DNA from 3 places in the Clostridium ljungdahlii DSM 13528 genome. Region 2 is predicted to be linked to each of the others. Evidence: a T-box and tRNA genes for the amino acid it is inferred to sense, from the RefSeq annotation. Region 2 holds a T-box; the other regions hold tRNA genes.
The links. The T-box of region 2 lies ahead of pheS (phenylalanine--tRNA ligase subunit alpha). A T-box ahead of a tRNA ligase gene usually reads a tRNA of that ligase, here a tRNA-Phe.

Region 1 (3,282 bases), 1.6 Mb from region 2:
GCATAAAATGCAGACTATAACTATATCGCAGATTTATACTGCAATATTACAAACACTGTACATGATTTTCATACCACTTTTAATAGGATCTGTAGTAGGAACTCTTTTGGGAGTATTAATGGTAGTAACAAGGCCTAATGGAATACTGGAAAATAAATATATTTATAATGTTTTAAATCCTATTGTAAATATATTTCGTTCTTTGCCATTTATAATTTTGATGGTTGCAATAGTACCTTTTACTAAACTTATAGTAGGTTCATCTATAGGTACGAGTGCTGCACTAGTTCCTCTTACTATTTTTATTACTCCTTATATTGCAAGACTTGTGGAAAATTCTATTTTGGAAGTAGATAGTGGAACTATAGAAGCTGCAGAGGCAATGGGTGCTACGTCTTTTCAGATAATATGGCATTTCCTTCTTCCTGAAGCAATGGGATCACTTGTGCTTTCACTTACTACTGCTACGATAGGTCTTATAGGGGCTACTGCAATGGCAGGAACTGTAGGCGGTGGAGGAATAGGAGATGTAGCTATATCCTATGGATATGAAAGATTTGATACAGAAGTAATGGTTATTACGGTAATTTTACTTATAATATTTGTACAATTTATACAGACAATAGGTAATGTAATAGCTAGAAAAGTAAGAAGAAATTAAAAATTTTAAGGGGGAGAACATAATGATAAGAAAATTTTTAAAAACTACTATAGCATCACTGCTTATAATTACATCGGCAATAGGATTGTCAGCATGTGGATCAAAAAATAGCAGTGATTCAAGCGAAAAGAAAGAGATAAAGCTGGGAGTTTCTCCTGGACCTTACAACGATCTTTTTAACGCAGGCGTAAAACCTATTCTTGAAAAAGAAGGTTATAAGGTTAATTTGGTAAATTTCTCGGAACTTCTTTCATCTGAGGTTGCCCTGACAGAAGGAAGTGTTGATTTTAACGTTGCACAACATAATGCTTATGTTAAAGCGTATAATAAGGAGAAAAAGGCAAATCTTGTTTCTATAATAAAAATACCAACAGTGAGGGCAGGAATTTTTTCGAACAAGCATAAATCAATGAGTGAAGTTAAGCAGGGGGATAAAGTATTTATTCCTAAAGACCCATCAAATGCAGCTAGAGCTTATGCATTACTTGAAAAAGCAGGATGGATTAAGATAAAATCAGGTGTAGTAAAGACACTTGCAACTCAAAAAGATATAGTTGAGAATAAAAATAACATAAAAATAATTGAAATGGATTCTTCACAAATACCACGTTCTATGAATGAAGCAGATTATGCCGTACTTCCAGGGGCTATTGAATATATGGCAAAAATAGATGCATCGAAAGCACTTATTTCAGAAACACTTTCAGATGATCTTTATATAACTGTTGCAGTGGATGGAAAAAATAAAAATGCTAAATGGGCACAGGATATAATAAAAGCTTATAAATCACAAGATTTTAAGAATTACATAAAGACACATAATTCTAAAGGATATTGGGTTCTTCCTGATGATCTTAAGTAAGTTAATATTTAATATGTAGGTTATCAAAGAACAAATAGCAAATAAAAAATAACAGATGATGAGGAATTTCTTATTTAAACTTTGATATTTGTTCTTTGAACTTTTTAAAAGTTTGCTATTAAGTATTGACAGCTAGCTAAAAATACAGTATAATACTAAATTGTAGCGAAGAAAAAAACAATATATAAGGAAATTAGTAGAAATAGCAATTTTTGATAGTAAATCTGGTGGTAATGACGTGAAGGTAACACCCCTTTCCATACCGAACAGGAAGGTTAAGCTTCACAGTGCCAATGGTACTGCAGGGGAGGCCCTGTGGGAGAATAGGTCGCTGCCAGGTAATTTTTTTGGCCAGATAGCTCAGTCGGTAGAGCAGAGGACTGAAAATCCTCGTGTCCCTGGTTCGATTCCTGGTCTGGCCACCAAAAGTTTATATTAAAAAAGCTTCAAGTTATATGTGAGGCTTTTTTTTCGTATAAAAGAAAACTTATTGATGTGACGATTTTTTTTAAGGGGATGTGAAATATGAATAAAGGTGTTTTAAAATCTAGCATGTTGCTTTTAATAACCTCTGCTATATGGGGATTTGCATTTGTAGCACAAAGAGTGGGTATGAATTATGTAGGTGCGTTTACTTTTAATGGAGTAAGATTTGGACTAGGTGCTTTTTCTTTACTTCCACTTATAATATTTTATAAAGAAAAGGATAAAAATAAAGAAAAAAATAAAAGTTTTAAAAGCGTATTTTTATCTGGACTTTTTACAGGATTAATAGTGTTTTTAGCTTCTTCTTTCCAACAAGTAGGCCTTATAGGAACTACAGCAGGAAAAGCTGCTTTTATAACTGGATTGTACATTGTATTTGTTCCAATTATGGGTATGTTCTTAAAACGACATATAGGGCTGAATTCATGGATTGGAGCTTTAATTGCTGTGGTAGGATTATACTTTTTATGCGTTACAAGTAGTTTTTTTATATCACACAGTGATTTACTTGAACTTGGAAGTGCCTTTTTCTTTGCGGTTCAAATAATTTTAATAGATATTTTTTCTAAAAAGTTTGATACACTCAAACTGGCATTTTTTCAATTTATAACTTGTTCGGTTTTAAGTTTAATAACAGCTATTTTATTTGAAAGTATAACAATAAGTGGAGTTTTACAGGCTGCAATACCTATTCTATATGGTGGTATATTTTCAGTGGGAATTGCATATACATTGCAAATTGTCGCACAAAAAAATGCTGAACCAACACATGCAGCTATTATAATGAGTATGGAATCAGTTTTTGCAGCTATTGGAGGTTTTTTAGTTTTGAATGAATATTTAAGTTTAAGGGCAATGTTTGGATGTGGCCTTATGCTTGCAGGTATGATTATATGTCAGGTGAAACCTAGGGAAATTTGCCATGCAAAAGTTGAAGCTTGTAAAAAGAGGTAATACATAAGGAAAGTGTCATATTTAAAGTCAATTAAATAGTCATCTATTATGTATGTTTTTAGTAAAATATGTTATAATGTTGGAGACGATTTCAATAAAAGTTTTGAATTTAATGATAAGAGGGGATATCATGGATAAAGTAATTACAATAGGCAAAAAAGATTTTCAAATAGGAAAAAGGACTTACATTATGGGTATACTTAATGTTACACCAGATTCTTTCTCTGATGGCGGAAAATTTAACAATATAGAGCTGGCTATAAAACATGCTAAACAGATGGAGGAAGAAGGGGCAGATATAATAGATGTAGGTGGAGAA
Region 2 (3,282 bases):
GGCATTAATATGAATAGAAAGATGCTTTCAGAAATAGCTATAAATGATCCTAAAGGATTTACTGAATTAGTTGAAGTAGCTAAAAAACAACTAAATGCATAATATTATATTACATAAAAAGTACAGCATAATTATGCTGTACTTTTTTATAGGTAAATTATCATAATAAGGTGGACTATTATGGATATAATTAAAAGTAAAGATAATGCACATATAAAAGAAGTGAAAAAGTTAAAGGAAAAGAAATACAGGGTTCAAGAGGGCAAGTTTTTAATAGAAGGTTTTAGGTTTGTAAGAGAGGCACTTTATTCTGATTTCAAAATATCTTCAATTTTTCTAAGCAGTGACTTTACAGATAAGTGGGAAAAACTTTTACTAAAAGAAAATTTTCAATGTGATTTCCCTGTGTATTTTATGGAAAAAGGTGTATTTAAGGCTATGGTGAATACTGAAAATCCTCAGGGAATAGCTGCTGTAGTGGAAAATAGAGAATTGAAAGCCTCAAACAAAGAAGGATTTTATATACTGGCAGATAAGATTCAAGATCCAGGCAATATGGGTACTATAATAAGAAGTGCACATGCTTCTGGAGCTTTAGGGGTTATAATTACAAAGGGAACGGTAGATATATATAATGAGAAGACGTTGAGATCAACAATGGGCTCTATATTTCATGTACCTGTAATCTATGATGAGGACTTGAAAAAAGTAGAACTTCTCAGAAAAAGTGGATTTAAGTTGATAGGAAGTTCTCTGGACACTGATATTAGCTTTTATAGCGCAAATTTAAAAGGAAAAGTTATAATTGCGGTGGGAAATGAAGGAAATGGTCTTAGCAAAACCATACAGGATATTTCTGATATAAAGGTAAAGATACCGATGCCAGGTGGTGCTGAATCATTAAATGTGTCTGCAGCGGCGTCCATAATGATGTTCGAAGCAGTAAGACAAAATTTAATTTAATGTTGACAATATGTAAATATATATGTAGAATTTAAAGATATAATAATAAAAGTTGAATAAGGACACTTACTGTGAAAGAGAAAGTAGATATATGATTTTTATCAGAGAAAAAAAGTCAGGGCTGAAAGCTTTTTTTAAAACATTATATATTGAAGTTCCTCCTGGAGTACTGGCTGTGAAATTATAATTAGTAGTCAGCGGTTAATTATCGTTAAAATATACAAAGAGGATATTATTTCTAATAGTATCAATTTGGGTGGTAACGCGGATCAAAGTTCGTCCCTTAGAGGGATGGGCTTTTTATTTTTGTTTTAAATTAAAAAGATTGTAGTGAAAGGAGAGTTTAAAATGAAAGAAGAATTAAAACAGATAAAGGAAAATGCCTTTAACGAATTAAAAAATAAAAAGTTAGATATAGAGGATATAAGAGTTAAATATTTAGGTAAAAAGGGAGAACTTACAAAAATACTCAGGGGCATGAAGGATCTTTCCAAAGAAGAAAGACCTGCAATTGGTAAGCTTGCCAATGAAGTGAGGAGTACACTGGAAAATGCTATAGAAGAGGCATCAAAAAAGATAAAATCAAGTGCTATACAAGCAAAGCTGCAGAATGAAACAATTGATATTACTATGCCTGGCATAAAGCAAACTGTAGGAAAGCGCCATCCGCTAGAACAAACACTAGAAGAGATGAAACAGATATTTATTTCTATGGGATTTACTATAGAAGAAGGTCCTGAAGTAGAGAAGGATTATTATAACTTTGAAGCACTTAACATACCTAAAAATCATCCAGCAAGGGGTGAACAGGATACCTTTTATATAAATGACAATGTAGTGCTTAGAACTCAAACTTCTCCAATACAGGTAAGAACTATGGAAAAACAAAAACCCCCAATAAAGATGATATCTCCAGGTAAAGTTTATCGTTCAGATTCAGTGGATGCTACTCATTCACCTATATTTTATCAAATGGAAGGCCTAGTAGTTGACAAAGGTATAACTTTTGCAAATTTAAAAGGCACTCTTGAACTATTTGCTAAAAAGTTATTCGGAAATGACATACGTACAAAATTCAGACCTCATCATTTCCCTTTTACAGAACCTTCTGCAGAAATGGATGCCAGTTGCTTTGTATGCCATGGAAAAGGCTGCAGAGTATGTAAGGGAGAAGGGTGGATAGAACTTTTAGGATGCGGAATGGTTCATCCTCAGGTACTTAGAAATTGTGGAATAGATCCTGAAGTTTATAGTGGATTTGCTTTTGGAATGGGTGTAGATAGGATGGTCATGTTAAAATACGGAATAGATGATATAAGAAACATGTATGAAAGTGACATGAGATTTTTAAATCAATTTTAATAGAGTTTCTAAATAAAAGTTAACTCATTCTCCGCATGTTTTTACAACCTTCAGCCCATTAAATATTTTGATAAGTCTAAGCAAAAAATTCTAGAAAATCTAAGAACTTTTGAAAACTCGTACCTCAAACAATTCAAAAATTCTAAGATTTTTACGAATTTTTTACTAAGACTTATGTACAAAACATTTAAAAGTGCTTCATTGTTGTAAAAATATGCTTATGAATAGAGTGAATTTTTAAATTAGAAATTATACTTAAAATTTTCTATGTAAAATTTGACCTTATACCTGAGAATATGATGACAAAATTGAAAGCACGTTTAAAAAATTTTTTATAAGTCTTAGTGAGATATTTTAGAAAATCTTAGAAGTTTAGATATGTCTGAGGTACGAGTTTAGCTAAGCTTCTTAGGTTTTCAAAATATCGAACTTTAGACTTATTAAAAGTTTTTATGGTGCTGAAATTTGTCAGCATATTCGGCGGTATATGTGAATTTTTAACTAGAAGGTTTGCAAAGATTAAAAATTTGAAAGGAGATTTTTGTATGAAAGTTCCAGTAAAATGGTTAAAGGATTATGTTAAAATAGATATTCCAGGAAAAGAATTAGGAGATAGATTGACTTTAAGTGGTTCAAAACTTGAAGAGGCAATTGTAACTGGAGATGAAATCCAAAATGTAGTTACAGGTAAAATAATGAAGATAGAAAGTCATCCTCAGGCAGATAAACTTGTTGTATGTCAGGTAGATATAGGAAAAGAAGAACCTATTCAAATTATAACAGCTGCTACTAATATGAAAGAACAAGATATAGTTCCTGTAGCGCTTCATGACTCTACACTTCATGGTGGGGTGAAGATTAAAAAAGGAAAACTAAGAGGTCTTATGTCAAATGGAATGTTTTGTTCTGAGGAAGAGCTTGGCATAGCAGGAGATAAACCTGTATATGGACTTATGA
Region 3 (3,282 bases), 980 kb from region 2:
TTTTAGTGGATTAAGCAATAAAGATGCACTTTTTAATCCTACAGTACATTCATACTTCAACTTAAATAATGACATTACAAAGTTGTTCTCAGGTCATACACTACAAATTAATGCATCCCATTATGCTGAAATTAATGAAGCCTTATTACCAACTGGTACTTTAAAAGAAGTTTCTGGAACACCTTTTGATTTCCAGCAGCCTAAAAATTTGGAAGATGCAATTAAATATTTGCAAACTGAATCGGGCCTCAATGGCTTTGACCATCCCTTTAATGTAAATGGTAAAAATATTGCTACTTTAATTAATCATGATACATGTAGGCGTTTAGACATTGAATCAGATCGTAATGCTCTAATCGTTTATACTCTTAATATTAAAGATGACACTTGGAAAGTGCAAAATCAAAAATTAGTTTCCAATATGGGAATAGCTTTGGAACCGCAGACATTACCTGATGCAATTCATTATAAAAATTTCGGTGACATTATATTACCTGCAAATAAAAGAAAATGCTATAATATTAAATACCATTTTAGTTTAATTTGAAATAAATTTCCATTAAATTTCAAAAAGTTACATAAAATAATGGACATAGGTTTTGTTTTTACACAAACCTATGTCCATTATTACCTTGGCATTTTTATTGCAATATGTATTACTTCATTTCAACTTTATATTTACTTCTCAATTCTTTATTAAATTTTGAATACTCATATTTCTGTCTTTCCTGTAATAATCCATTCTTAATAGCGTTCTTTACTTCATCATAAGATGCTATAGAAGGTTCTATTTTCTCTTCCACTTTTATAAGGTGGTATCCAAATTGAGTTTTTACAGGTTCACTAACTACATCTATATCTAAACTAAATGCAGCGTTCTCAAATTCTGGAACCATTTGTCCTCTAGCAAATTCACCTAAACTGCCACCTTGAGCCTTAGATGGACAAGTTGAATATTTTTGTGCAGCTTCTTCAAAAGGCATACCTTCTGAGATCTCTTTTGAAATTTTCTTAGCTTTTTCTATACTATCTACTAATATATGCTTTGCTTTTAATCTTTCAGGCTTTTTATACATATCTTTATTGGCTTCATAATAATCCTGACTTTCTTTATCAGTTACATTAACCTTATTCATAACTTTAGATATAGCTATTTGAGTTAATATTTCTTTTTTAGCAGATTCCAGCATCTTTAAATACTCATCATCTTTTTCTAAGTTTTCATCTTTAGCGTAACTATATGCTAATTCAAAAAATACCATCTCATTAAGTAAATATTTCTTACCTTCAGCTGTATTTAATTGATTTCTCTTATCTTGTGGAAATCTATTAATTGCTTCTTTAAGATCGCTTTCTTTTATTTCCATTCCATTTACAATTGCTAACACATTATTTTGCATATAAGTTTCTCCTTAATATTTTTATATTTTATACTTAATTATTACATAGTTCAATTATTTTTTCTATATAAAATAAAAAAAGTTTCAGATTATATCTGAAACTTTTGGTGGCCAGACCAGGAATCGAACCAGGGACACGAGGATTTTCAGTCCTCTGCTCTACCGACTGAGCTATCTGGCCAAAAAACTTACCTGGCAGCGACCTATTCTCCCACAGAGCCTCCCCTGCAGTACCATCGGCACCCTGAAGCTTAACCTTCCTGTTCGGTATGGAAAGGGGTGTTACCTTCACGTCATTACCACCAGATTATCATCGAAAATTGCTATTTCTATCAATTTTCTTTTATATTAATTTTTAAAGAGAACCTTCTGTCCTCTCAAAATTGCACAGTAAACTTTTTTTCTTTCGTTTTTATTTGGTCAAGCCCTCGACCTATTAGTATCAGTCAGCTTAACAGGTTGCCCTGCTTACACCTCTGACCTATCTCCTCGTGTTCTTCGAGGGGTCTTACTAGCTTACGCTATGGGAAATCTTATCTTGAGGTGGGCTTCACACTTAGATGCTTTCAGCGTTTATCCCTTCCCAACTTGGCTACCCAGCTATGCTCCTGGCGGAACAACTGGTTCACCAGCGGTCGGTCCATCCCGGTCCTCTCGTACTAAGGACAGCTCCTCTCAAATTTCCTGCGCCCGCGACGGATAGGGACCGAACTGTCTCACGACGTTCTGAACCCAGCTCGCGTGCCGCTTTAATGGGCGAACAGCCCAACCCTTGGGACCTACTTCAGCCCCAGGATGCGACGAGCCGACATCGAGGTGCCAAACCTCCCCGTCGATGTGAACTCTTGGGGGAGATCAGCCTGTTATCCCCGAGGTAGCTTTTATCCGTTGAGCGATGGCCCTCCCACGAGGTACCACCGGATCACTAAGCCCGACTTTCGTCCCTGCTCCACCTGTTTGTGTCGCAGTCAAGCTCCCTTCTGCCTTTGCACTCTTCGAAGAATTTCTAACCCTTCTGAGGGAACCTTTGTACGCCTCCGTTACTTTTTAGGAGGCGACCGCCCCAGTCAAACTGCCCGCCTAACATTGTCCCGTCTCCAGTTTCATGGAGCCCGGTTAGAATCCCAGTACTATCAGGGTGGTATCCCAACATCGACTCGGTAATGGCTGGCGCCACTACTTCCTAGTCTCCCACCTATCCTGTACAGACAATACCGAAATTCAGTGCTAAACTGCAGTAAAGCTCTACGGGGTCTTTCCGTCCAATCGCGGGTAGCAAGCATCTTCACTTGCACTTCAATTTCGCCGGATTTGTTGTCGAGACAGTGCTCAAATCATTACGCCATTCGTGCGGGTCGGAACTTACCCGACAAGGAATTTCGCTACCTTAGGACCGTTATAGTTACGGCCGCCGTTTACTGGGGCTTAAGTTCTGACCTTCGCTTGCGCTAAGTCTTCCCCTTAACCTTCCAGCACCGGGCAGGCGTCAGCTCCTATACTTCAGCTTTCGCTTTAGCAGAAACCTGTGTTTTTGATAAACAGTTGCTTGAGCCTTTTCTCTGCGGCCACTTGCGTGGCTCCCCTTCTCCCTAAGTTACGGGGTTAATTTGCCTAGTTCCTTAACAACAATTCTTCCGATGGTCTTAGGATTCTCTCCTCACCTACCTGTGTCGGTTTGCGGTACGGGCACATAAAAACTCCATAGAGACTTTTCTCGGCAGCGTGAAATCAGGTACTTCCCCTTGCGGGTTCCCCATAACACCTCATCATTGATATACCGGATTTTCCTGGTATACCTGACTCGATGCTTAGACATACATCCATTTGTATGCACACCTTATCCTCCTGCGTCATCCCTTTTGTCAAACGCTTTTATGCGGTA

Region 1: it has a tRNA-Phe gene. The T-box ahead of pheS (phenylalanine--tRNA ligase subunit alpha) is inferred to sense a tRNA for this amino acid. The anticodon was not compared.
Region 3: it has a tRNA-Phe gene. The T-box ahead of pheS (phenylalanine--tRNA ligase subunit alpha) is inferred to sense a tRNA for this amino acid. The anticodon was not compared.

Annotation. Positions count from the first base shown of each region.
Region 1 is NC_014328.1:694,361-697,642, forward strand. It holds gene CLJU_RS03085 (methionine ABC transporter ATP-binding protein) at 1-6, shown strand, start outside; gene CLJU_RS03090 (methionine ABC transporter permease) at 8-661, shown strand; gene CLJU_RS03095 (MetQ/NlpA family ABC transporter substrate-binding protein) at 684-1,523, shown strand; rRNA gene rrf (5S ribosomal RNA) at 1,747-1,863, shown strand; tRNA gene CLJU_RS03105 (tRNA-Phe) at 1,873-1,948, shown strand; gene CLJU_RS03110 (DMT family transporter) at 2,049-2,963, shown strand; gene folP (dihydropteroate synthase) at 3,094-3,282, shown strand, end outside.
Region 2 is NC_014328.1:3,763,648-3,766,929, reverse strand. It holds gene rplT (50S ribosomal protein L20) at 1-102, shown strand, start outside; gene CLJU_RS16975 (TrmH family RNA methyltransferase) at 181-963, shown strand; T-box leader at 1,026-1,250, shown strand; gene pheS (phenylalanine--tRNA ligase subunit alpha) at 1,312-2,325, shown strand; gene pheT (phenylalanine--tRNA ligase subunit beta) at 2,871-3,282, shown strand, end outside.
Region 3 is NC_014328.1:113,239-116,520, reverse strand. It holds gene CLJU_RS00580 (aldose epimerase family protein) at 1-547, shown strand, start outside; gene CLJU_RS00575 (peptidylprolyl isomerase) at 657-1,400, opposite strand; tRNA gene CLJU_RS00570 (tRNA-Phe) at 1,506-1,581, opposite strand; rRNA gene rrf (5S ribosomal RNA) at 1,591-1,707, opposite strand; rRNA gene CLJU_RS00560 (23S ribosomal RNA) at 1,817-3,282, opposite strand, start outside.